2 regions of the Pseudomonas sp. AG1028 genome follow, and region 1 is predicted to be linked to the other one. Evidence: predicted binding sites of a transcription regulator. Region 1 holds the regulator's gene; the other holds the start of a gene.
The links. The regulator FliA, encoded in region 1, starts transcription of late flagellar genes. The targets are predictions, from matches to a motif close to CTAAAGTTTNNNNNNNNNNNGCCGNTAA.
Positions count from the first base shown of each region.

Region 2: the regulator FliA is predicted to act here: its motif matches at 6,381-6,408, upstream of FB481_RS23010 (methyl-accepting chemotaxis protein).

Region 1 is NZ_VIVP01000014.1:39,525-54,596, reverse strand. Features, by position in the region: gene fliR (flagellar biosynthetic protein FliR) at 1-687, shown strand, start outside; gene flhB (flagellar biosynthesis protein FlhB) at 687-1,823, shown strand; gene sodC (superoxide dismutase family protein) at 1,863-2,384, opposite strand; gene flhA (flagellar biosynthesis protein FlhA) at 2,612-4,720, shown strand; gene flhF (flagellar biosynthesis protein FlhF) at 4,736-6,043, shown strand; gene fleN (flagellar synthesis regulator FleN) at 6,141-6,971, shown strand; gene fliA (RNA polymerase sigma factor FliA) at 6,968-7,711, shown strand; gene FB481_RS21365 (chemotaxis response regulator CheY) at 7,908-8,282, shown strand; gene FB481_RS21360 (protein phosphatase CheZ) at 8,302-9,090, shown strand; gene FB481_RS21355 (chemotaxis protein CheA) at 9,102-11,393, shown strand; gene FB481_RS21350 (chemotaxis response regulator protein-glutamate methylesterase) at 11,436-12,563, shown strand; gene FB481_RS21345 (flagellar motor protein) at 12,563-13,303, shown strand; gene motD (flagellar motor protein MotD) at 13,306-14,193, shown strand; gene FB481_RS21335 (ParA family protein) at 14,234-15,022, shown strand.
Region 2 is NZ_VIVP01000021.1:272-9,894, reverse strand. Features, by position in the region: tRNA gene FB481_RS23035 (tRNA-Arg) at 343-419, opposite strand; gene gabD (NADP-dependent succinate-semialdehyde dehydrogenase) at 766-2,214, shown strand; gene gabT (4-aminobutyrate--2-oxoglutarate transaminase) at 2,366-3,646, shown strand; gene FB481_RS23020 (HDOD domain-containing protein) at 3,804-5,021, shown strand; gene FB481_RS23015 (FAD-dependent oxidoreductase) at 5,224-6,300, shown strand; gene FB481_RS23010 (methyl-accepting chemotaxis protein) at 6,474-8,039, shown strand; gene FB481_RS23005 (glutamine synthetase family protein) at 8,404-9,623, shown strand, end outside.

The DNA.
Region 1 (15,072 bases):
CCGATCATCGGCACGCAGTTGGTCCCCACTCGGGTGCGTCTGTACCTCGCGCTCGCCATCAGTGTGGTCATCGTGCCCACCTTGCCGCCGATGCCGCAGGTCGATTCGATCAGCCTGCAGGCCTTCATGCTGATCGCACAGGAAATTCTCGTTGGCGTGATGCTCGGCTTCGTGCTGCAGCTGCTGTTTCACGTCTTCGTGGTCGCCGGGCAGATTCTCGCCATGCAGATGGGCCTGGGCTTCGCCTCCATGGTCGATCCGGCCAACGGCATTTCGGTGCCGGTGATCGGCCAGTACTTCACCATGCTGGTGACCCTGCTGTTCCTGGCCATGAACGGGCATCTGGTGGTGTTCGAGGTACTGGCCGAGAGTTTCGTGACCCTGCCGCCGGGCTCCGGCCTGCAGGTCGAGCACTACTGGGAGCTGGCCACAAAGCTCGGCTGGGTAATGGGCGCCGCGCTGATCCTGGTGCTACCGGCCGTTACCGCATTGTTGGTGGTGAACATCGCCTTCGGGGTGATGACCCGCGCCGCGCCGCAACTGAACATCTTCTCCATCGGTTTCCCGCTCACCTTAGTGCTAGGCATGGTGATCGTATGGATTTCTCTAGCTGACATCCTGGCGCATTATCAGGCCATCGCGAGCGAGGCGCTGATCATGTTGCGTGAACTGGCGAGGGCCCGCTGATGGCCGAGTCGGACAGCGGTGCCGACAAGAGCGAGGAACCCACGGAGAAACGCCGCCGGGAATCTCGTGAAAAAGGGCAGATCGCCCGCTCCAAGGAGCTCAATACCTTCGCCATCATGCTGGCCGGCACTGGCGGGCTGCTGGCCACCGGTGGCTCGATCGGCAATGCCATGCTGGAAATCATGCGCGGCAACTTTTCGCTGCCACGCGAGATCCTGATGGATGAGCGCAATATGGCGCTGTGGCTGGCCGCCTCCGGGCAGCTGGCACTCGATGCGCTGTTGCCGCTGCTGGTCGTGCTGCTGGTGATGTCCATCGTAGGGCCCATCGCCCTAGGTGGCTGGCTGTTCTCGGCCAAGGCCATGGCGCCCAAGTTCAGCCGCATGAACCCGCTCTCCGGGCTCAAACGCATGTTCTCGATGAAGGCGTTGATCGAGCTGCTCAAGGCATTGGCCAAGTTCATCGTCATCCTGCTGGTGGCGCTGGTGGTGCTGTCGAAGGACCGCGCTGATCTGTTGGCGATCGCCAACGAACCGATCGAATCGGCCATTATGCACTCGGCGCAAGTCGTCGGCTGGAGCGCGTTGTGGATGTCGTTCGGGCTGATCCTGATCGCTGCCGTGGATGTGCCGTTCCAGCTCTGGGACAACAAGCAAAAGCTGATGATGACCAAGCAGGAGGTCAAGGACGAGTACAAGGACAGCGAGGGTAAACCCGAGGTCAAGCAGCGCATCCGCCAGCTGCAGCACCAGATGACTCAGCAGCGCATGATGCAGGCCGTCCCCCAGGCCGACGTGGTGATTACCAACCCGACCCACTTCGCAGTGGCTCTGAAATATGACCCGCAAACCGGCCAGGCGCCCATGTTACTGGCCAAGGGCGGCGACTTCACTGCGTTGAAAATCCGCGAGATCGCCACCGAGCACAATGTGCTGATACTGGAGTCGCCGGCGTTGGCGCGCTCGATCTATCACACCACCGAGCTCGATCAGGAAATCCCTGCCGGTCTTTACCTCGCCGTCGCGCAGGTGCTGGCGTACGTCTATCAGATTCGCCAGTTCCAGGCCGGCAAGGGCAAGCGTCCGGCGCCGCTCAAGGATCTGCCAATCCCGCCTGATCTGCGCCGCGACGAATGAGTGAGCGCAGCCTGCATCTGGCAGACTGCGCCCAGCCCGTTACTCGATCACGCCGCAGGCGACGCGTGCGCCGCCGCCGCCCAGAGGCTTGGGATGATCGGCATGGTTGTCGCCGCCGGCATGGACCATCAGAGAAAGGCCCTTGAGCTCGTCCACGCTCTTGATGCGCGGCGCCAATACCGGCTGGCTGGCCTTGCCGTCAGCGGTCACCAGTAGAGCAGGGAGATCGCCCATATGGCCGTCGCCCCATGGCAGGTCGTGTTTGCCGGTGTTTTTCGGATCCCAGTGGCCGCCAGCGGCTTCGGCTGCCGATGGTTTGCCATCCTTGGGCGCCGGCTCGCAGCTGGGTTTGCCGTGTACGTGGAAGCCGTGAATTCCAGGTTCCAGATCATGCAGCTCAGGCGTGAACACCACGCCATAAGGGCTCTGGCTGATCACCACCTTGCCTACCGAGCTGCCGACGCCATTGGCATCCACAGCATTGAGTTCGACCGTCTTGTCGGCCGCCTGCAGGCCGGCCGCGAAGCAACTGGCCAGTGCGGCCATCATCCAGCGTTTCATGGTGTTCTCCTTGGTGGTTTGAATCCAGCGTTCACAGGCTGTGACTGGGCTTGGCCGCCGGGGTTCGTGTTTTCGTCGCCAGCGCTCTCGTAAAAGTCTTCAGACGCCTTCTATGACGGGCATTTCGAGGAGTTGGAAAGGTTCTTGCAATACCGAGCGCAAAGGCGTTCTGGACGTCAAAAGATTGAATCAGTCGGGGTAAACACGTGGCAGTAGATCGCGCACAGATGATTGGCAACGTTCGCAGCAACCTGTCGGGGCTGCGCAACGGCAATCTCGGCATTCCGCTGTTGCTGCTGGTCATGCTCGCCATGGTCATGCTGCCGATCCCGCCGTTTCTGCTCGACGTGCTGTTTACCTTCAGCATCGCGCTGTCGATCGTCGTGTTGCTGGTGGCGATCTACGCACTGCGGCCGCTGGATTTCGCCGTGTTCCCGACCATCCTGCTGGCTGCGACGTTGTTGCGCCTGGCGCTCAACGTGGCGTCGACGCGCGTTGTGTTGCTGCATGGCCAGGACGGTCACGACGCTGCGGGCAAGGTGATCCAGGCCTTCGGTGAGGTGGTGATCGGCGGCAACTACGTGGTCGGTATCGTGGTGTTCGCGATCCTCATGATCATTAACTTTGTGGTCGTCACCAAGGGGGCCGGGCGTATCTCCGAGGTGAGTGCGCGCTTTACCCTGGACGCCATGCCCGGTAAGCAGATGGCCATCGATGCCGACCTCAATGCTGGCCTGATCGATCAGGTGGAAGCCAAGAAGCGCCGCAGCGAAGTGGCCCAGGAAGCCGATTTCTACGGTTCCATGGACGGTGCCAGCAAGTTCGTGCGCGGCGACGCCGTCGCCGGCCTGCTGATCCTGTTCATCAACCTCATCGGCGGCATGGCCATCGGCATGCTGCAGCACGGCCTGAGCTTCGGCGATGCTGGCCGTATCTACACCCTGTTGACCATCGGTGACGGCCTGGTCGCGCAGATCCCCTCGCTGCTGCTGTCCACCGCCGCCGCCATCATGGTGACCCGCGTCTCCAGCGCCGAGGACATGGGCGCCCAGGTCAACCGCCAGATGTTCGCCTCGCCGCGTGCGCTGGCCGTCTCCGCCGCCATCATGATCGCCATGGGCCTGGTGCCCGGCATGCCGCACATGTCGTTCATCAGCCTCGGGCTGGTGGCGGCTGGCGCGGCCTACTGGATCGCCAACAAGCAGCGCAAGGTCAAGGAAGCCGAAGTCATCGAAGTGCAGCGCCAACAGGAGCTGTTGCCGGCCCAGCGCGCCCAGGAGGTCAAGGAACTGGGCTGGGACGACGTGGTGCCAGTGGACATGGTCGGCCTGGAAGTTGGCTACCGGCTGATTCCGCTGGTCGACCGCAATCAGGGTGGCCAGTTGCTGGCGCGCATCAAGGGCGTACGCAAGAAGCTTTCCCAAGAGATGGGGTTTCTGATGCCGTCGGTGCATATCCGCGACAACCTGGATCTACAGCCCAACGCTTATCGCCTGACGCTGATGGGCGTCAGTGTCGCTGAAGCCGAGGTCTACCCGGATCGCGAGCTGGCGATCAACCCCGGTCAGGTGTTCGGCACCCTCAACGGGGTGGCCGCCAGAGATCCGGCGTTCGGACTTGAAGCCGTGTGGATCGATCCGGGTCAGCGCGACCAGGCGCAATCACTCGGCTACACCGTGGTGGACGCTAGCACCGTGGTGGCCACTCACCTCAATCAGATCCTGCACAAGCACGCCCACGAGCTGCTGGGTCACGAGGAGGTCCAGCAATTGATGCAATTGCTGGCGAAAAGCTCGCCCAAGCTCGCCGAAGAGCTGGTGCCCGGGCTGATTTCCCTGTCGACCCTGCTCAAGGTGCTGCAGGCGCTGCTGCAGGAGCAGGTGCCAGTGCGTGACATTCGCACCATCGCTGAAGCCATCGCCAACGTCGCGCCAAGGAGTCAAGATCCCGCCGCCATGGTCGCGGCAGTTCGCGTCGCGCTGTCTCGTGCAATCGTGCAAAACATCGTGGGACTAGAGCCGGAGCTGCCTGTGATCACCCTTGAGCCAAGGTTGGAACAGATATTGCTAAACAGTCTTCAGAAGGCCGGTCAGGGCTCCGAGGATGGCATCCTCCTCGAACCTGGTATGGCGGAGAAGCTGCAGCGTTCCCTGGTGGAAGCAGCGCAGCGTCAGGAGATGCTTGGCAAGCCAGTGATTCTGCTGGCGGCCGGGCCGGTTCGGGGAATGCTCTCGCGTTTCGCCCGGTTGGCCGTCCCGAGCATGCATGTTCTGGCGTACCAGGAAATTCCGGACAACAAGCAGGTCACCATCGTTGCGACGGTGGGGCAGAACTAATCGAGGGTACGGGCCATGCAGGTCAAACGCTTTTTCGCTGCCGATATGCGCCAAGCCATGAAGCTGGTTCGAGATGAGCTGGGCGCCGATGCGACCATCATCGCCAACCGCCGTGTGGCCGGTGGCGTGGAATTGACGGCTGCACTCGATTATCAGGCTCCGCCTGTGCCAGCACGTCAGGCCAACCCGGCGCTGGAAGCCGAGTTGCGCAAGACCCAGTCGAAGATAGCGTCGGCCCATGCCGAGCTGACCATGCGTACCCAGGCCGATGCCGGCAAGGACCGTCAGCTGTTTGGCGCGGCAGCTGCCACGCCGCCTGCCGACAGCCTGGATGCCGTGCTCAAGCGTCAACAGCAGAAGCCGGTTGCGGCGGCAGTCGATCAGTCGGCGCTGGATTCCATGCGCTCCGAGCTGCATGGCCTGCGTGAGCTGATCGAAATGCAGATGGGCTCGATGGCGTGGGGGCAGATGCAGAGCCGCCGCCCGCAGCAGGCCACACTGTGGCGCCGTCTGCAGCGTATGGGCGTACCAGCAGAGCTGTCGCGCGTGTTGCTCGAGCGGGTCGCCTCGATTGCCGATCAGCGCAAAGCCTGGCGCATGGTGCTGGCGCACCTTGCCCATTCGATTCAGACGCCCAAGCAGGAGCCGATGGAAGAGGGCGGCGTGATCGCGCTGGTCGGCCCCGCCGGCATGGGCAAGACCACCACCCTGGCCAAGCTGGCCGCGCGCTACGTTCTCAAGTATGGCGCGGCCAGCATCGCGCTGGTGAGCATGGACAGCTACCGTATCGGCGCTCAGGAACAGCTAAAGACCCTGGGCCGGATTCTTGGCGTCTCGGTGACCCAGGTCGATCCGGGTCAGTCGCTGACCCAGGCGCTCGTACCGCTGGCCCGCAAGCGTGTGGTGCTGATCGACACCGCTGGCCTGCCCGCCAATGATCCGGCGCTGCGCATGCAGCTTGAGGCGCTGGCCAGCCGCGGCGTCAACGCACGCAATTACCTGGTGCTGGCCGCCACTAGCCAGGCGCAGGTTCTCAAGGCGGCCTATCACAGCTACAAGCGCTGTGGGCTGGCGGGCTGCATTCTGAGTAAACTGGATGAGGCTACCAGCATGGGTGAGGTATTGGGGCTGGCTATTGGCCATCGTCTGCCGGTAGCCTACTTGGCAGATGGCCCGCGCATCCCGGATGACGTACACGTGCCGCGCAGCCATCAGTTGGTCAGTCGCGCTGTCGGTCTGCAGGCGCCGGACGAGCCGAGCGAAGACACCATGGCCGATATGTTCGCAGGGCTCTATCAGAACCCTGCCAGACAGGCCGGTTGAACGGATTGAATACGGTGACGCGCTGGTCGTGCTCGCCGCGACAGCGCACAATGGCCCCAGGGCCCACAGTGAAGTCAGAATAAGGTGTGTAGATAACATGGGTATGCATCCCGTACAGGTGATCGCGGTGACTGGCGGCAAAGGCGGCGTTGGCAAGACCAATGTGTCGGTGAACTTGTCGCTGGCACTGGCCGACCTTGGTCGGCGCGTTATGCTCATGGACGCCGACCTGGGCCTTGCCAACGTGGACGTGCTGCTTGGTCTTACCGCCAAGCGCACCCTGGCTGACGTGATCGACGGCGAGTGCGACCTGCGTGATGTGGTGCTGCAGGGGCCTGGCGGCATTCGTATCGTGCCCGCCGCCTCCGGTACTCAAGCGATGGTGCAGCTTACGCCCATGCAGCACGCCGGCCTGATCCAGGCCTTCAGCGACATCAGCGAGAACCTTGACGTGCTCATCGTCGATACCGCTGCCGGTATTGGTGACTCAGTGGTCAGCTTCGTGCGCGCGGCCCAGGAAGTGCTGGTGGTGGTGTGCGACGAACCGACGTCCATTACCGATGCCTACGCGCTGATCAAGCTACTCAATCGCGACCACGGCATGAACCGTTTCCGGGTCCTCGCCAACATGGCGCACAGCCCCCAGGAAGGCCGCAATCTCTTTGCTAAGCTGACTAAAGTGACCGACCGTTTCCTGGACGTCGCGCTGCAATACGTGGGCGCGGTGCCGTACGACGAATCGGTTCGCAAGGCCGTACAGAAACAGCGTGCGGTGTATGAGGCGTTCCCTCGTTCGAAGTGCGCGCTGGCGTTCAAGGCGATTGCCCAGAAGGTCGATGCATGGCCCTTGCCGGCCAACCCGCGTGGCCATCTGGAATTTTTCGTGGAGCGCTTGGTGCAACAACCGACTGCAGACACGGCTGTATGACGACAGCCTCTGGACTCCGAATGTACAGCAAGGCACAAGCACGAGATTCACAGCATCAGTTGATCGAGCGCCACGCGCCGCTGGTAAAACGCATCGCCTACCACCTGCTGGCCCGTCTGCCCGCCAACGTACAGGTCGACGACTTGATCCAGGCCGGCATGATCGGTCTGCTCGAGGCGTCGCGTAAGTACGATGCCGGCAAGGGCGCCAGTTTCGAGACCTTTGCCGGTATCCGCATCCGCGGCGCCATGCTCGATGAGGTACGCAAGGGCGACTGGGCGCCGCGTTCGGTGCACCGCAACAGCCGCATGGTCAGCGATGCAATACGAAAAATTGAGGCCAGAACCGGTCGTGACGCTAAAGATCACGAGGTTGCTGCCGAACTCCAATTGAGTCTCGAAGATTACTACGGCATTCTTGGCGACACTTTGGGCAGCCGCCTGTTCAGTTTCGACGACCTCTTGCAGGAAGGCGATAACGGCGGTCTGCAGGAAGACACGAGTTCCCTGCATCACGGGCCTTCGCATGAACTGGAAGACAGTCGTTTCCAGGCTGCATTGGCCGATGCCATCAGTAATCTGCCGGAACGTGAGCGGCTGGTGTTGTCGCTGTACTACGACGAGGAATTGAACCTCAAGGAAATCGGCGAGGTGCTGGGGGTGAGTGAATCGCGGGTCAGCCAACTGCATAGTCAGTGTGCCGCGCGCTTACGGGCGCGGTTGGGGGAGTGGCGCGCATAGGAATTTGTGCAGGGACTGGAGTTGGTCGAGCCAGCCCTTGTGGTAAATGCAGCACAGCAGGGCGGGGCACACAGTGAACGCAGCAAAGCCGAGCGCAATGGTTTGCGGCGTTCAGCCAGGCCGGTTTCACGATTAATAAGCGCTGCACAAGGTGTAGGCGTTTTAGGACTGTACGGAGGTCGACTTGGACAAGAACATGAAAATCCTCATCGTCGATGATTTCTCGACGATGCGACGGATCATCAAGAACCTCTTGCGTGATCTGGGGTTCACCAATACGGCAGAGGCTGATGACGGGGTAACCGCGCTGCCCATGCTGCAGAGCGGCAATTTCGATTTTCTGGTAACCGACTGGAACATGCCGGGCATGACCGGTATCGATCTGCTGCGCGCCGTGCGTGCCGACGAGCGACTCAAGCAGTTGCCGGTGCTCATGGTGACGGCGGAAGCCAAGCGCGATCAGATCATCGAGGCCGCACAAGCCGGTGTGAATGGCTACGTAGTCAAGCCCTTCACCGCTCAGGTGCTCAAGGAAAAGATCGAAAAAATCTTCGAGCGAGTTAACGGCTGATGTCTGCCGCGAGGTTGTTATGGAACACGATGACTCCAACGAGGTTGACCTCGAGTCGACCCTGAAAAGCAATGCCCGCCAACTGGTCGACAGCCTCGAGCAAGGAAACTTTGGCGAAGCCGTACAGCTGATCAATGAATTGAACAAGGCGCGCGACCGGGGGCTTTACCTCGAAGTCGGCAAGCTCACCCGTGAGCTGCATAACGCTATCGTCAATTTTCAGCTCGATCCCCGGGTGCCCCACGCCAAGGAAATCTCGCAGATTTCCGACGCCACCGAGCGCCTGAACTACGTGGTGACCATGACCGAGCGTGCGGCCAATCGCACCATGGATCTGGTCGAGCAGAGCGCGCCGCTGGTCAATGACCTGAGTAGTGAAGCCGATTCGCTCGCCGAGGACTGGGGCCGCTTCATGCGCCGCGAGATGAGCGCCGAGGCGTTCCGTGAGCTCGCCAAGCGTATCGAGCTGTTTCTGTCGCGCAGCCAGCGCGACACCAGCAAGCTATCGGAGCATTTGAATGACATTCTGCTGGCGCAGGATTTCCAGGATCTGACCGGTCAGGTGATCAAGCGCGTTACGCAATTGGTGACCGAGGTCGAGAGCAATCTACTGAAACTGGTGCTCATGGCCAGTCAGGTCGATCGCTTTGCCGGTATCGATCACAACCACGAACAGTTGCGTGCCGAGCAAAACAAAGAAAAAAATCCGTCCCGCGGTGAAGGTCCGCAGATTCATGCCGATAAGCGTGATGATGTCGCCTCTAACCAAGACGACGTCGACGATCTGCTGTCCAGTCTGGGTTTTTAGGAGCACGTCATATGAGCTTCGGCGCCGATGAAGAAATCCTCCAGGATTTCCTGGTAGAGGCCGGCGAAATTCTTGAGCAATTGTCCGAGCAGTTGGTGGAGCTGGAAAGCCGCCCGGACGATATGAATCTGCTCAATGCGATCTTTCGAGGGTTTCACACGGTAAAAGGTGGTGCCGGTTTCTTGCAGCTCAACGAGCTGGTCGAGTGCTGCCACATTGCCGAGAACGTGTTCGATATCCTGCGCAAAGGCGAGCGTCGTGTGGACGCCGAACTGATGGACGTGGTGCTCGAAGCACTGGACGCCGTCAACGGTATGTTCGCCGAAGTGCGCGAGCGCGTGGAGCTGACGCCGGCTTCGCCGGAGCTGCTGGCCGCGCTAGCGCGTCTGGCTGAGCCCGCTGGTGCCGAGCCTGCACCCGCAGCAGTCGAGGTCGCGGCTGAACCTGAACCGGTTGCTGTCGCGCCTGCGGAGCCCGAGGTGGCAGCGGCACAGCCTTCAGCAGATATCTCTGACAGCGAATTCGAGCAATTGCTCGATGCACTGGGCGACGAAGCGCCGGCGCAGCCCGCCACGGCGGCTGACGAGATCACTGATGACGAATTCGAGTCGCTGCTCGATCAGTTGCACGGCAAGGGCCAGTTCAGTGCGCCTGCCGTGGAACCGGTGGCTGCAGCGCCTGCTGAGCCTGCCGCTGCCGCAACGCCTGGCGATGAGATCACCGATGATGAATTCGAAGCGCTGCTCGACCAGTTGCATGGCAAGGGCCAGTTCGCTGCGCCTGCCGTTGCGTCGGCGGCGGCACCGGTAGCCGCTTCCAGCGAACCGGCCTCGGCAGCGCCGGGCGATGAAATCACCGATGACGAATTCGAAGCGCTGCTCGATCAACTACATGGCAAGGGTCAGTTAGTCGCGCCTGCCGTAGCGCCGGCCGCGGCCGTTGCGCCTGCTGCAAAACCGGCTCCTGCCCCGCAACCTGCCAAAGCCGCTGCGCCGGCCGCCAAGGCCGAGCCGGCCAAGGCAGCACCCGCACCTGCAGCCAAGCCAGAACCCAGCAAGGCAGCGCCTGCGGCCGCCAAGGCGGAAGCCAGCAAACCGGCGTCTGCACCTGCGGCGGCCGCCGCACCGGCCAGCGAAGCGGAGACTACCGTTCGCGTCGACACTGCGCGCCTGGACGAGATCATGAACATGGTCGGCGAACTGGTTCTGGTGCGTAACCGCCTGGTGCGCCTGGGGCTCAACAGCGGCGACGAGGCCATGTCCAAGGCGGTGTCGAACCTCGACGTTGTCACGGCCGATCTGCAGACCTCGGTCATGAAGACCCGCATGCAGCCGATCAAGAAGGTCTTTGGGCGCTTCCCACGCCTGGTTCGCGATCTAGCACGCCAGCTCAAGAAAGAGATCAACCTGGAACTGGTTGGTGAAGAGACCGACCTGGACAAGAACCTCGTCGAGGCACTGGCCGACCCGCTGGTGCACCTGGTGCGCAACGCCGTCGACCACGGGGTGGAAAGCCCTGACGAGCGCGAGGCGGCCGGCAAGTCTCGGACCGGGCGCGTGGTGCTGTCCGCCGAGCAGGAAGGCGACCACATCCTGCTGATGATCACCGATGACGGCAAGGGGATGGACGCCGAGATCCTGCGCAGCAAGGCCGTGGAAAAAGGCCTGCTGGATAAGGATGCCGCCGATCGGCTGAGCGATCTGGAGTGCTACAACCTGATCTTTGCGCCAGGCTTCTCGACCAAGACAGAAATTTCCGACGTCTCTGGTCGCGGCGTCGGCATGGACGTGGTGAAAACCAAGATTTCCCAGCTCAACGGCACGGTCAACGTGTTCTCCCAGAAGGGGCAGGGCTCGAAGATTGTCATCAAGGTGCCGCTGACCCTGGCGATCATGCCGACGCTGATGGTGATGCTCGGCAACCAGGCGTTCGCTTTCCCGCTGGTCAACGTCAACGAGATCTTCCACCTCGACCTGTCGCGCACCAACGTGGTCGACGGCCAGGAAGTGGTGATCGTGCGCGACAAGGCGCTACCTCTGTTCTACCTCAAGCGCTGGCTGGTGAGCAGTGCGGCTCACGAAGAGCAGGGCGAAGGGCATGTAGTGATTCTCACCGTGGGTAACCAGCGCATCGGCTTCGTGGTCGATCAGCTGGTCGGCCAGGAAGAGGTGGTGATCAAGCCGCTGGGCAAGATGCTCCAGGGCACGCCCGGCATGTCCGGCGCGACCATCACCGGTGATGGTCGCATCGCGCTGATCCTCGATGTGCCCAGCATGCTCAAGCGCTACGCACGGCGTCTCTGATCGTCCGCGGCACGGCGACGGCCGTGCCGCTTAGGAGTGTTTATGGTTGTCAAGGTACTGGTAGTCGATGACTCCGGTTTTTTCCGCCGCAGGGTTTCGGAAATTCTCTCGTCGGACCCAAACATCACGGTGGTCGGTACGGCCACCAACGGACGTGAGGCCATCGATCAGGCCCTGGCACTGAAGCCGGACGTGATCACCATGGATTACGAGATGCCGCTAATGGACGGCATCACCTCCGTGCGCAACATCATGCAGCGCTGCCCCACGCCGGTTCTGATGTTTTCCTCGCTCACCCATGAAGGCGCTCGCGTCACCCTGGACGCGCTGGATGCCGGTGCGGTGGACTTTCTGCCGAAGAACTTCGAAGACATTTCGCGCAACCCCGAGAAGGTCAAGCAACTGCTGTGCGAGAAGGTCCATAGCATCTCGCGCAGCAACCGCCGGGGGATCGGCACGGCGTCCCTGACGCCGCCTGCCGGCGGAGGCCTGAGCCGACCTGCCAGCACGCCGAGCACGCCGGCTCCAGCTGCGCGCCCGCAGCCGAGCGTCAGCCATCCGCCGGCCGAGCGGCATGCCGCCTCGTCCAGCGCGGCGCCCAAGCGCAAGGCCTACAAGCTGGTAGCTATCGGCACCTCCACCGGCGGCCCGGTGGCCCTGCAGCGCGTGCTGACTCAACTGCCGGCCAACTTCCCGACGCCCATCGTGCTGATTCAGCACATGCCGGCCGCTTTTACCAAGGCTTTTGCCGAGCGTCTGGACAAGCTCTGCAAGATCAACGTCAAGGAAGCCGAGGACGGCGATATTCTGCGTCCCGGCTTGGCCATTCTAGCTCCCGGCGGCAAGCAGATGATGATCGACGGCCGCGGCACCATCCGTATCCTGCCCGGTGACGAGCGGTTGAACTACAAGCCGTGCGTGGATATCACCTTCGGCTCGGCGGCCAAGTCCTACAACGACAAGGTGCTGGCCGTGGTGCTGACCGGCATGGGTGCAGACGGGCGCGAAGGCGCGCGTTTGCTCAAGCAGGGCGGCAGTCAGGTCTGGGCTCAGGATGAAGCGAGCTGCGTGATCTACGGCATGCCCATGGCCATCGTGAAAGCCAACCTGGCCGACGCGGTGTATCCCCTCGATGATATCGGTCGCTATCTGGTCGAGGCCTGCCTCTGATGGATGTGCTGAGCCTGATCGGCTTCATTCTGGCGTTCGTCGCGATCCTTGGCGGCAACTTTCTGGAAGGCGGTCATGCCTCGGCACTGCTCAACGGCCCGGCGGCCCTGATCGTGATCGGCGGAACCCTGGGCGCAGCGCTGCTGCAGACGCCGGTGGCGGTGTTCAAGCGCGCTGTGAGCATCCTGCGCTGGATCTTCGTACCGCCCAAGATCGATCTGGCAGGTGGCATTGATCGCGTAGTTAATTGGAGCATGACGGCGCGCAAGGAAGGCCTGCTCGGCCTGGAGGCGGTCGCCGATGGCGAACCCGATCCCTACGCGCGCAAGGGGCTGCAACTGCTGGTCGATGGCGCCGAGCCGGAAGCCATACGCAGCATTCTCGAAGTCGATCTTTATACCCAGGAAAGTCGCGATATCCAGGCTGCCAAGTTCTATGAGTGCATGGGTGGCTACGCACCGACCATCGGCATCATCGGTGCGGTCATGGGGCTGATCCACGTAATGGGTAACCTGGCTGACCCCAGCCTGCTGGGCAGCGGCATCGCCGTAGCGTTCGTCGCCACCATCTACGGTGTGGCCATCGCTAACCTCTTGCTGTTGCCCATCGGCAACAAGCTCAAGTCGGTCGCCATGCGCCAGTCGGCGTATCGGGAGATGCTCCTGGAAGGCATCCTGTCGATCGGTGAAGGCGAAAATCCACGGTCCATCGAGCTGAAGCTGCAAGGCTTCATGAGCTGATCATGGCCCGCCGACGCCGCCACGAAGAACACGAGAACCACGAACGCTGGCTGGTTTCCTACGCGGATTTCATCACCCTGCTGTTTGCCTTCTTCGTGGTCATGTATTCGATTTCATCGATCAATGAAGGCAAGTACAAGATTCTTTCGCAGACCCTGACCGGGGTTTTCAACCAGCCGGATCGCTCGATCAAGCCAATTCCGGTAGGCGACGAACGCCCGCGTACCACCGAACCAGATCGCTCGATGGTCGACGAGGAATCGTCGCAGCAACAGGTCGCCGCCTCGACCCTGCAGAATATCGCCGACAGCATCCGAGATGCTTTTGGCGGTCTGTTGCAGAGCGATCAGCTCAAGGTGCGCGGTAATGAACTGTGGATCGAGATCGAACTGAGTTCCGGGCTGCTGTTTCCCAGTGGCGATGCGCTGCCCAATGATGAGGCCTTCGAGATCATCGAGAAGATTGCCAAGATCTTGGCGCCTTATGGCAACCCTATCCATGTCGAAGGGTTTACCGATAATCAGCCGATCAAGACGCCTCAGTACCCCACCAACTGGGAACTGTCGGCGGCGCGGGCAGCGAGCATCGTGCGCATGCTGGCCATGGATGGGGTCGATCCATCGCGATTGGCGGCGGTTGGCTACGGCGAGTTCCAACCGGTGGCCGACAACGCCACCGCCGAGGGGAGGGCGCGTAACCGCAGGGTGGTACTGGTGGTCTCGCGTAATCTGGATGTACGGCGTAGTGTGACGGGTACGGGAAGCGCCAACGCCCAGCCTGATAACGCCATGCAGCGCGCTGGCACGCAACCTGCTACAGGCCCTGCAGCAACGGCGCCCGGCAACGGTACCGTCAATTCCCCGTCGCCAGCTGGTCAAGCGGGCAATTAGTCTCGGTCGGGCCTGGCCTGTCCCCGGGAGGAAGAAAATTATGAGAGTGTGGGCGGTATCCAATCAGAAAGGCGGTGTGGGTAAAACCACGTCCAGCATCGCACTGGCAGGCCTGTTGGCGGATGCCGGCAAGCGCGTGGTGGTGGTCGACCTCGACCCCCACGGCTCGATGACCAGCTATTTCGGCCATGACCCGGACACTCTGGAAAACAGCAATTTCGACCTGTTCCAGCATCAGGGCAGCGTGCCGGAAGGCCTGCCCAGGCAACTGCTGCTGCCCACCAGCCACGAGCGTATTTCTTTGCTGCCATCGAGCACCGCGCTGGCCACCCTCGAGCGTCAGTCGCCGGGTCAGAGCGGCTTAGGCCTGGTGGTTGCCAAGAGCCTGGCACAGTTGTGGCAAGACTTCGACTACGCCGTGATCGACAGCCCGCCGCTGCTCGGCGTATTGATGGTCAACGCGCTGGCAGCCAGCCAGCAGCTGGTAATTCCGGTGCAGACCGAGTTCCTCGCGGTCAAGGGCTTGGAGCGTATGGTCAACACGCTGACGATGATCAACCGCTCGCGCAAGCAGGCGCTGCCGTACACCATCGTGCCGACGCTGTTCGACCGTCGTACTCAAGCCTCGCTGTCGACCCTGCGCCTGCTCAAGCACACCTATCCTGAGCAGCTCTGGCAGGCTTACATTCCCGTCGATACCCGGCTTCGTGATGCCAGTCGGGCAGGGCTCACGCCGTCGCAGTTCGACGCCAATAGTCGCGGCACCATTGCCTACCGCGCGCTGCTCAAGCATTTGCTGGCGCAGCAGCCTGCTTCCCAGGTGGCCTGATCATGCCGGCTGAATATTCTGCGCGAACCGGCTCAAGTCTGTGGCCCTTG
Region 2 (9,623 bases), on a different contig from region 1:
CACCGAAGGATCGCGGTTTAGATTGATTGGTCAACGATTTGAGGGGCCGAGGCCAAAGCGCCGAGAGAATTTTCAGAGCTGCACTATTGGCTTGAATGAACCGTCGTCGAGCATGTTTCACCCGGTGTATCTTTTTTATAAGGCAGAGGCGCTGTTATAGGAGAAAAAACGGCGAGGCTTATGAAGTGCAGGTGTTGAATGCGAAATGTCTGCGAGACAAGTCCGCATCTGATGGACCGTTCAGCACAGAATTGAACGAGCGCTAGAAACGACAAAGCCCGCACATGGCGGGCTTCGTGTTGCGTTTCCCCATCACCTGAAGAGTGAAGGAAAGCAGCGAGATGGCGCACTCGGCGGGATTCGAACCCACGACCCCTGCCTTCGGAGGGCAGTACTCTATCCAGCTGAGCTACGAGTGCGTTGCGGGGCGCAATCATACGCATGTCGCTGGCGTGCGTCCATGCTGCGCGAGGGGCTCGTTTGGCCAGTGATCGCCACAGGTATGGGCTATAAACAAAGACGGCCCTGCTCCCGCTCATCTGCAGCTGTTAATTTTCTCGAACGGCCTATTGCCCTTTGGTCGAGCTGATCTTACGATTTGTTTGATATTTCAAACGATGGTGTTGGCCAGCTGAACTCACGGCGGCGCACTCCGTTCGAATTTGCAGGCCGCAGCTAGCCTGTCGCTCCAACCCATGCCTGGGTTCGCTCCCAGCTTCTTTCGTCATCTCCTGGCGCCGTGGTGCCGGGATAGAGGAGATCGCCATGCAATTGAAAGACGCGCAACTGTTCCGCCAGCAGGCTTTCGTCAACGGCGCCTGGGCTGATGCCGACAGTGGCCAGACCATCAAGGTGACCAACCCGGCCACTGGCGAAGTAATCGGTAGCGTGCCGAAGATGGGCGCTGCCGAAACCCGCCGCGCCATCGAAGCCGCCGACAAGGCCCTGCCGGCCTGGCGTGCGCTGACCGCCAAGGAGCGTTCGGCCAAGCTGCGTCGCTGGTACGAGCTGATGCTGGAGAACCAGGACGACTTGGCGCGCCTGATGACCATCGAACAGGGCAAGCCGCTGGCCGAAGCCAAGGGCGAGATCGCCTACGCCGCCTCGTTCATCGAGTGGTTCGCCGAAGAAGCCAAGCGCGTGTATGGCGACACCATTCCGGGCCACCAGGCCGACAAGCGCCTGATCGTCATCAAGCAGCCGATCGGTGTCACCGCGGCCATCACCCCGTGGAACTTCCCGGCGGCGATGATCACCCGCAAGGCCGGCCCGGCCCTGGCCGCTGGCTGCACCATGGTGCTCAAGCCGGCTTCGCAGACGCCGTACTCCGCCCTGGCCCTGGCCGAGCTGGCGACCCGTGCCGGCATCCCGGCTGGCGTGTTCAGCGTAGTGACCGGCAGCGCCGGTGAAGTGGGCGGCGAGCTGACCGGCAACCCGATCGTGCGCAAACTGTCGTTCACCGGCTCGACCGAGATCGGTCGCCAGCTGATGGCCGAATGCGCTCAGGACATCAAGAAGGTATCCCTGGAGCTGGGCGGCAACGCGCCCTTCATCGTGTTCGACGACGCTGACCTGGACAAGGCCATCGAAGGCGCGATCATCTCCAAGTACCGCAACAACGGCCAGACCTGCGTATGCGCCAACCGCATCTACGTGCAGGACGGCGTCTACGATGCCTTCGCCGAGAAGCTCAAGGTCGCGGTCGAGAAGCTGAAGATCGGCAACGGCCTGGAAGACGGCACCACCACCGGCCCGCTGATCGACGAGAAGGCCGTGGCCAAGGTCAAGGAGCACATCGAGGACGCCGTTTCCAAAGGCGCCAAGATCCTCTCCGGCGGCAAGACCCACGCCCTGGGCGGCACCTTCTTCGAGCCGACCATTCTGGCCGACGTGCCGAAGAACGCGCTGGTCTCCAAGGACGAAACCTTCGGCCCGCTGGCGCCGCTGTTCCGTTTCAAGGACGAAGCCGAAGTGATCGCCATGGCCAACGACACCGAGTTCGGCCTGGCCTCCTACTTCTATGCCCGTGACCTCTCCCGCGTGTTCCGCGTGGCCGAGGCGCTGGAATACGGTATGGTCGGGATCAACACCGGCCTGATCTCCAACGAAGTGGCGCCATTCGGCGGCATCAAGGCCTCGGGCCTGGGTCGTGAAGGCTCCAAGTACGGCATCGAGGATTACCTGGAAATCAAGTACCTCTGCCTGAGCATTTAAGACTGATCGACCTGCGCCGCTGCGGCGGCGCAACACACGTTTCTCCCTGTATCCCGCAAGGCCCGGCAGTCGATCATCGCATGCTGTCGTGGCTGCAGCGGGATGCGTCATCCTTGAACCACACCGACGATGAGCGGTGAATGAGGAAGCCATGAGCAAGACCAACGAATCCCTGCTGCAACGCCGCCAGGCCGCCGTACCGCGCGGTGTCGGCCAGATCCACCCGATCGTCGCCGAGCGCGCCGAGAACGCCACCGTGTGGGACGTCGAAGGCCGTGAGTACATCGACTTCGCCGGCGGTATCGCCGTACTGAACACCGGTCACCTGCACCCGAAAGTGGTGGCCGCCGTTCAGGAACAGCTGACCAAGCTGACCCACACCTGCTTCCAGGTGCTGGCTTACGAGCCCTACATCGAGCTGTGCGAAGAAATCGCCAAGCGCGTACCAGGCGACTTCGCCAAGAAGACTCTGCTGGTCACCTCCGGCTCTGAAGCCGTCGAGAACGCCGTGAAGATTGCCCGTGCCGCTACCGGCCGTGCTGGCGTGATCGCCTTCACGGGTGCCTACCACGGCCGTACCATGATGACCCTGTCGCTGACCGGCAAGGTCGTGCCGTACTCCGCCGGCATGGGCCTGATGCCTGCTGGCGTGTACCGCGCCGTTGCGCCGTGCGAACTGCATGGCGTGAGCGAAGACGAATCCATCGCCAGCATCGAGCGCATCTTCAAGAACGATGCCCAGCCCCAGGACATCGCTGCGATCATCATCGAGCCGGTACAGGGTGAAGGCGGTTTCTACGTCAACTCGCCAGCCTTCATGCAGCGCCTGCGCGCCCTGTGCGACCAGCACGGCATCCTGCTGATCGCTGACGAAGTGCAGACCGGCGCTGGCCGTACCGGCACCTTCTTCGCCACCGAGCAACTGGGCGTGGTGCCGGACCTGACCACCTTCGCCAAGTCCGTCGGCGGCGGCTTCCCGATCTCTGGCGTCAGCGGCAAGGCCGAGATCATGGACAAGATCGCCCCCGGCGGCCTGGGCGGCACCTATGCCGGCAGCCCGATCGCCTGCGCTGCGGCCCTGGCCGTACTCAAGGTGTTCGACGAAGAGAAGCTGCTGGATCGCTCCAACGCCGTTGGCGAGAAGCTCAAGGCCGGCCTGAACAAGATCGCCGCCAAGCACAAGGTGATCGGCGACGTGCGTGGCCTGGGTTCGATGGTCGCCATCGAGCTGTTCGAAGGCGGCGACCACAGCAAGCCGGCTGCCGAACTGACGGGCAAGATCGTCGCCAAGGCGCGCGAAAAGGGCCTGATCCTGCTGTCGTGCGGCACCTACTACAACGTGGTGCGCTTCCTGATGCCGGTCACCATCCCGGACGCCCAGCTGGAAAAAGGCATCGCCATCGTGGCCGAGTGCTTCGACGAACTGGCGTAAGCCACGCCGTTGAAAAGGACCCGCTTCGGCGGGTCTTTTTTTGCCTGCTATTTATGCAAGCCTTCGCAGCCTGGGGCGTTCTGGCGCCCGATTCGGATGGCGTCAGGGCCTGTCTATACTGGGTCGGTGTTTTGCTCCGATCTAGAGAGGTTTGCTGATGGCTGAAGCGGTGCCCGCTCCAGAAGTGCTGATCGCCGATACCGACCCCTGGACGGCGGATCTGCTCGAACAACTGGTGCTCGACGTGCGGTGCGACGCCGTGGTGATTCGCGTCGCCGACGGCCAGGCGGCCATGGCGCGCTGCAAGCGACGCCTGCCTGAACTGGTGATCGCCGACAGCGAACTGCCGGGCGTAGATGGCCTTGAGCTGCTGCGCCAGCTACGTCGTCACCCGCGTACTCCGGCGCTGCCGTTCATCCTGATCAGCGGGCGCCTGGATGCCAACAGCGTGCGCGCCGCCAAGCCGCTGGCACCTACCGCCTACCTGGCCAAGCCCTTCAATGCCGAGGCGTTGCGCAAGCGCTTGGCCAGCCTGCTGCTCGCCGACGGGGAAGAGTTGCTGTGCCCGATTCCCGCCTTGCTGGTGAATCGGCTGGAGGATTACCTGGATGCCATGCGCGAAGAAGGGCAGGGCGCGCCGCTGCTGGCCTCGGTGCGCGATTCGGTCAGCCAGTACCTGAACAGCAGCGAGCCGAGCCTGCGCGAGCTGGAGCAGGTGTTCGCCCGCGACCCGCAGATCACCGCCTGCCTGATTGCCGCGGCCAACAGCGCCGCCCACCACAACGGCTCGCCCTGTCAGACCCTGACCCAGGCACTGCCGCGCCTGGGCGTGGCGCGTACCCTGAACCTGGTGCTGGGGCTTTCCGTGCAGCGCAATGCGCGGCTCAGCGACCCGCGTCTGGCCGAGCGCGGCGTGCGTACCTGGGTGGCGGCTCAGCGCAGCGCCGAGGTTGCCCATTGGCTGGCCAGCGAGCTGTCGCTGGATGCCGAGCTCTGCTACACCGCCGGCCTGCTGCACAACATAGGTGAGCTGGCCTTGCTGCGCTGCATGCAGGACTGGCAGGACGCCGGCGGCAGCCTGAGCGACGCGCAGATCGACCAGGCCATCGGCCAGCGTGCTGCCGGTTTCGGTTCGGCCTTGCGCATCCGCTGGCGCCTGCCGTTCGGCCTGCGTGAGTTGGTGGCCGCCTATTACAGCCTGAACAGCGGCGTGTTTTCCCGTGAGGCGCTAGTGCTCAATCTGGCCGGGCAGGTGCTGACGCTGGAGCAGACGCAACGGCCTAGCGAGCAGCTTCGCGATGCCCGCTGCGTACGCTTGCTGCGCATCGATCCGGGTTTGCTCGAGCGGTTGCCGGTGCAGGCCTCGGCGGCCTGACAGGCAGGTAATAACCGCAGCAAAAATGTGTCGAAAACCCGCCGCAAGCGTCTCTTCACTTGCTCGAAGCGGCCTGCTGCCGCCATGCTCCGCCAACCCCATCGGCGGCGGGATCATTGCGCGGCTATCTCGGTCAAAGCTCGCTGTGCATGTCCGCAAACGGCTGCAAAGCGCTCCCAGGTTCTCAAGGATATCGGTGTAGATGACTGACTACGATCTGTTGCTGGTAGGCGCAGGCCCGGCCCATCTCGGGGTTCTGCGACGCTGGGCGCTGATCGAGCGGCCGGCGGGCCGTATCGCCCTGCTGGCCAGTGCCGAGCACACCTGGCACGCCGGCATGTTGCCGGGGCTGGTCGGTGGCCGCTATTCGCCAGAGGATTGCCAGATCGGTTTGGGCGCGCTGTGCAAGGCCGCGCAGGTCGAGTTGATCGTCGCCCCCGTTGCCGCGCTGGACGCCGCGACACGTCAGCTGACGCTGGCCGATGACCGGGTGCTGCAGGGCAACTGGCTGTCGCTCAACGTCGGTGACCGGGTCGCCTGTCCACCACGCGAGGGCGAGGGAATGGACGTGCTGGCGGTGAAACCCGTGGATCACTTCATCACCGGCTGGCAGGCCTGGCAGCGCGACCCACAGCCGTTGGCAATCCTCGGCGGCGGCGTGGCGGGTGTGGAGATGGCCCTGGCGCTCGCCGACCAGGTACCGCAGCTGGCGCTGTTCTGCGGTGAGCCGCTGTTGGCCGGGCACTGCGCCGGCTTGCGCATGCGCGCCTGGGGCCATCTGCGCATGCGCCGCGTGCAGGTGCGCGAGCATTGCCCGATCAGTCGCATCGACGGCAATTGCCTGATCAGCGGTGAGGCATCCGTGTGGCATGGCAGCCGCCTGTTGCTGGCCAGCGGCGCCCAGGCGCTGCCGTGGATCGCCGCCAGCGGCCTGAGCTGCGATGGCGACGGTTTCGTGCACACCGCCCTGACGCTGCAAAGTCATTCCCACCCGCAGGTCTTCGCCGTGGGCGATTGCGCCAACCTGCCCGGCGTGCGCAAGAGCGGTTTGTATTCGATGCGCCAGGTACCGGTGCTCGCCGCCAACCTGGCGGCGGCCCTGCGCGGCGGCGCGCTGCGTGATTACAAGGCCCGTGGCCAACGCCCCCTGCTGTTGGCCAGCGGTGACGGCGGCGCGCTGCTCGGCTGGCAGCAGTGGAGCGCGGGCGGCCAGCTGTACGGGCGCTGCAAGGACTACTTCGACCGCTCCTTCGTCAAGCGCCACCGCCTCGAACGCTGAGCGCCCCAGTCGCTTTGCTACCAAAGTGCCATGGCGCGGCGCATCATGGGGTGGTCAACTGACCGGATTGGTTTTTCGGCCTACGGATTTGTCCCGTGCGGTCGATCTACTGAACACGGGCCGCTAGAGCCTATCGCTCGCATCACCCCACAATAAGAAAGACGAGGTTCGCCATGGACGCTGGAATTACTCGTGACCGGCTCGCGCTGGCCCTGCATGTGGTCGGCCTGCTAGCGCTGCTGCTGGTGTGGCAGCAGGTGCAGATGCCGGTCTATGTCGGCGTGATCGCCTTGCTGGCCTTGGCGCTTTGGCCGTGGTTCGGCCCCTGGCGGCGCCCGGCCCCGGCGACGGCTGCAGCCGCCCCGGCGGTTTCTCTCGATGCGTTGAGCCAGAGCCTGTCGCAGCACACTTGCCATAACGCGCTGTCCGCGGCCCAGGTGGCGTTCACCGTGCAGCAACTGGCCGGTCGGTTGCAGTCGCAACTGGTGGCGGTCGAGCAGATCAGCGAAGGTGCCCACGCCGTGACCCGCACCGAGCAGAGCAATGCCGAGCGCGCTGGGCAGACCCTCGGTGCCGCGCAGACGGTGCGCGCCAGCAGCGCCAGCGGCCAGACCGAGCTGCAGCAGGCCGTCGGTCGCATGCAGCAGCTCAGCGCCCAGGCTGCCGCCAGCCGCGAATTGATCGACGGCCTTGGCGCGCGGACCGAGCAGATAGAACAGGTCACCCAGGTCATCCAGTCTATCGCCAGCCAGACCAATCTGCTGGCGCTCAATGCCGCCATCGAAGCCGCGCGCGCCGGTGAGCAGGGGCGCGGCTTCGCGGTGGTCGCCGACGAAGTGCGCAGCCTGGCCGGGCGTACCGCCAGTGCTACCGGTGAAGTGGGGCAGATGGTCGCCGACATCCGCCAGCAGAGTGCGGCGGTGGTCAGCCATATCCAGCAGCAGGCCGAGGAGCTGGAAGCGGCCGCCCGGCAGATCGAGTTCACTGGCGAGCAATTGCGCGGCATCGCCGACCTGGCCGCCGATGTCGATGCTCAGGTCGAGCAGATCAGCGCCGGTACGGCGAGCAACCACGATCACCTGGCCGAGCTGCTGGTGGCGGTCGAGCAACTGCGCGGCGACGTGCGCAGCAGCGAAGACCAGACCCGTCAGTTGGGCAAGGCCGCCGAGCAACTGGTCGGCCAGGCGGAAAGCGTCAGCGAGCAGCTGGCCAGCGTCGGCCTCGACGACTACCACCAACGCATCTACGACCTGGCACTGGAGGGTGCCGCCGCGATAGGCCGGCAGTTCGAGGCTGACATTCAGGCGGGGCGTATCAGCCTCGCGGATCTGTTCGACCGCCAGTACCAGCCGATCCCGGACAGCTTCCCGGCCAAATTCCGCACGCGCTTCGACAGCTACGCCGATGGTGTGCTGCCGGCTATTCAGGAGCCGCTGCTCAAGCGCCATGAAGGCCTGGTATTCGCCATCGCCACCACGCCGGAAGGCTACGTGCCGACCCACAATCAGGCCTTCAACCATCCGCCCACTGGCGATCGCGCCGTGGACACCGTGAAAAGCCGCAGCAAGCGGCTGTTCAACGACCGCACCGGCATTCGCTGCGGCAGTCACCAACAGCGCGTGCTGCTGCAGACCTACATGCGCGACACCGGCGAACTGATGCACGACTTGTCGGTGCCGATTCATGTGCAGGGTAAGCATTGGGGCGGCTTGCGGCTGGGTTACAAACCGGAGCCGTGAGCGCGATTGTTTAGCCGCTGGCTACCTGAAGGTGTGCCAATAACGATTTAACCTGACTGTCGCGGCGTGCGAGCCTCGCGGGCATGTCTATTCCGGTCTGCAGCCTTGCCCACGCTCTTGCCCTGCCAGCCTTGCGCTCGCGGGGGCGGGCGCCCGAACCCACGGCGCTGCCGCAGATCCTCGCCTTCTGGGCGCTCTGGCATTGCCGCCACGCTCGCCCGCCGGACGCTCTCTCCGCCCGCTGAGTCCGATGGCTGCGCCATGTCCGCAGCCGCTGATACCCATTTGTCTGCCTGTGCGCCGGTTCGAACAGCGAGCCGGCCGTGCGGACATCGAGCGCCTGACTGGCGCAAGCGAGTGCGCGATGACGACTTTCGCAGTTGTGCAGGAAGCCCAGGGTTTCCTGGCCGCTAACCCCGATATCGAATTGATCGAACTGTTCATCCTTGATGCCAATGGCGTGCCGCGCGGCAAGCTGTTGCACCGTGAGGAACTGCTGGCGCTGTACCAGAGCGGGCGGCCGCTGCCGAGCACGATGCTCGGTTTGTCCATCCAGGGCGAGGACGTCGAGGACACCGGCCTGGTCTGGGAGGTCGGCGATATCGACTGCCGTGCCTACCCGTTGCCCGGCAGCCTGGTGCGCCTGCCCTGGCGGCAGATTCCCACCGCCGCCGTGCAGGTGTCGATGCACCCCAGCGAAGGCCTGCCGGCCACTCCTGCCGACCCGCGGCAGTTGCTGGTCCGCGTGATCGAGCAGCTCGAAGCCGAGGGTTATCATCCGGTGATGGCCTGCGAGCTGGAGTTCTACCTGCTCGACCAGAAACGCGACGCCCAGGGGCGCCCGCAGCCGGCCCTGGACGCCGACGGTAGTCGTCCGCGGCAGACCCAGGTCTATGGCCTACGCGAGCTGGAGCAGATCGAGCCGTTTCTCAAGGACCTCTACGCGGCCTGCAAGGCCCAGGGCATCCCGGCACGCACGGCGATTTCCGAGTACGCCCCCGGCCAGGTGGAGATCACCCTGGAGCACGGCCCGGCACTCGCGGCCATGGACCAGGCGGTGCGCTACAAGCGTCTGGTCAAGGGCGTGGCTCACGCCCATGGCATGCAGGCCTGCTTCATGGCCAAGCCGTTCGCCGATATCGCCGGCACCGGCATGCACATGCATGTGAGCCTGGCCGACGGGCAGGGCGAGAATCTGTTTGCCAGCGAGGATCCGGCCGGCACGCCGCTGTTGCGTCAGGCGGTCGGCGGCATGCTCGCCAGTCTGCTCGACTCGCTGCTGCTGTTCTGCCCCAACGCCAATTCCTACCGACGCTTCCAGGCCAACAGCTATGCGCCGCTGGCGCCCACCTGGGGTGTGGATAACCGCACCGTCAGCTTGCGCGTGCCCGGTGGCCCTGCGAATACCCGGCACATCGAGCACCGTATCTGCGGCGCCGATGCCAACCCCTATCTTGCCGCCGCGGCGATTCTGGCCGGGATTCACCGAGGCATCCGCGAGGCGCTGGACCCCGGAGCGCCGGTCGAGGGCAACGGCTACGCCCAGGCCACCGAGCACCTGCCTACCCAATGGTCGGCGGCGAT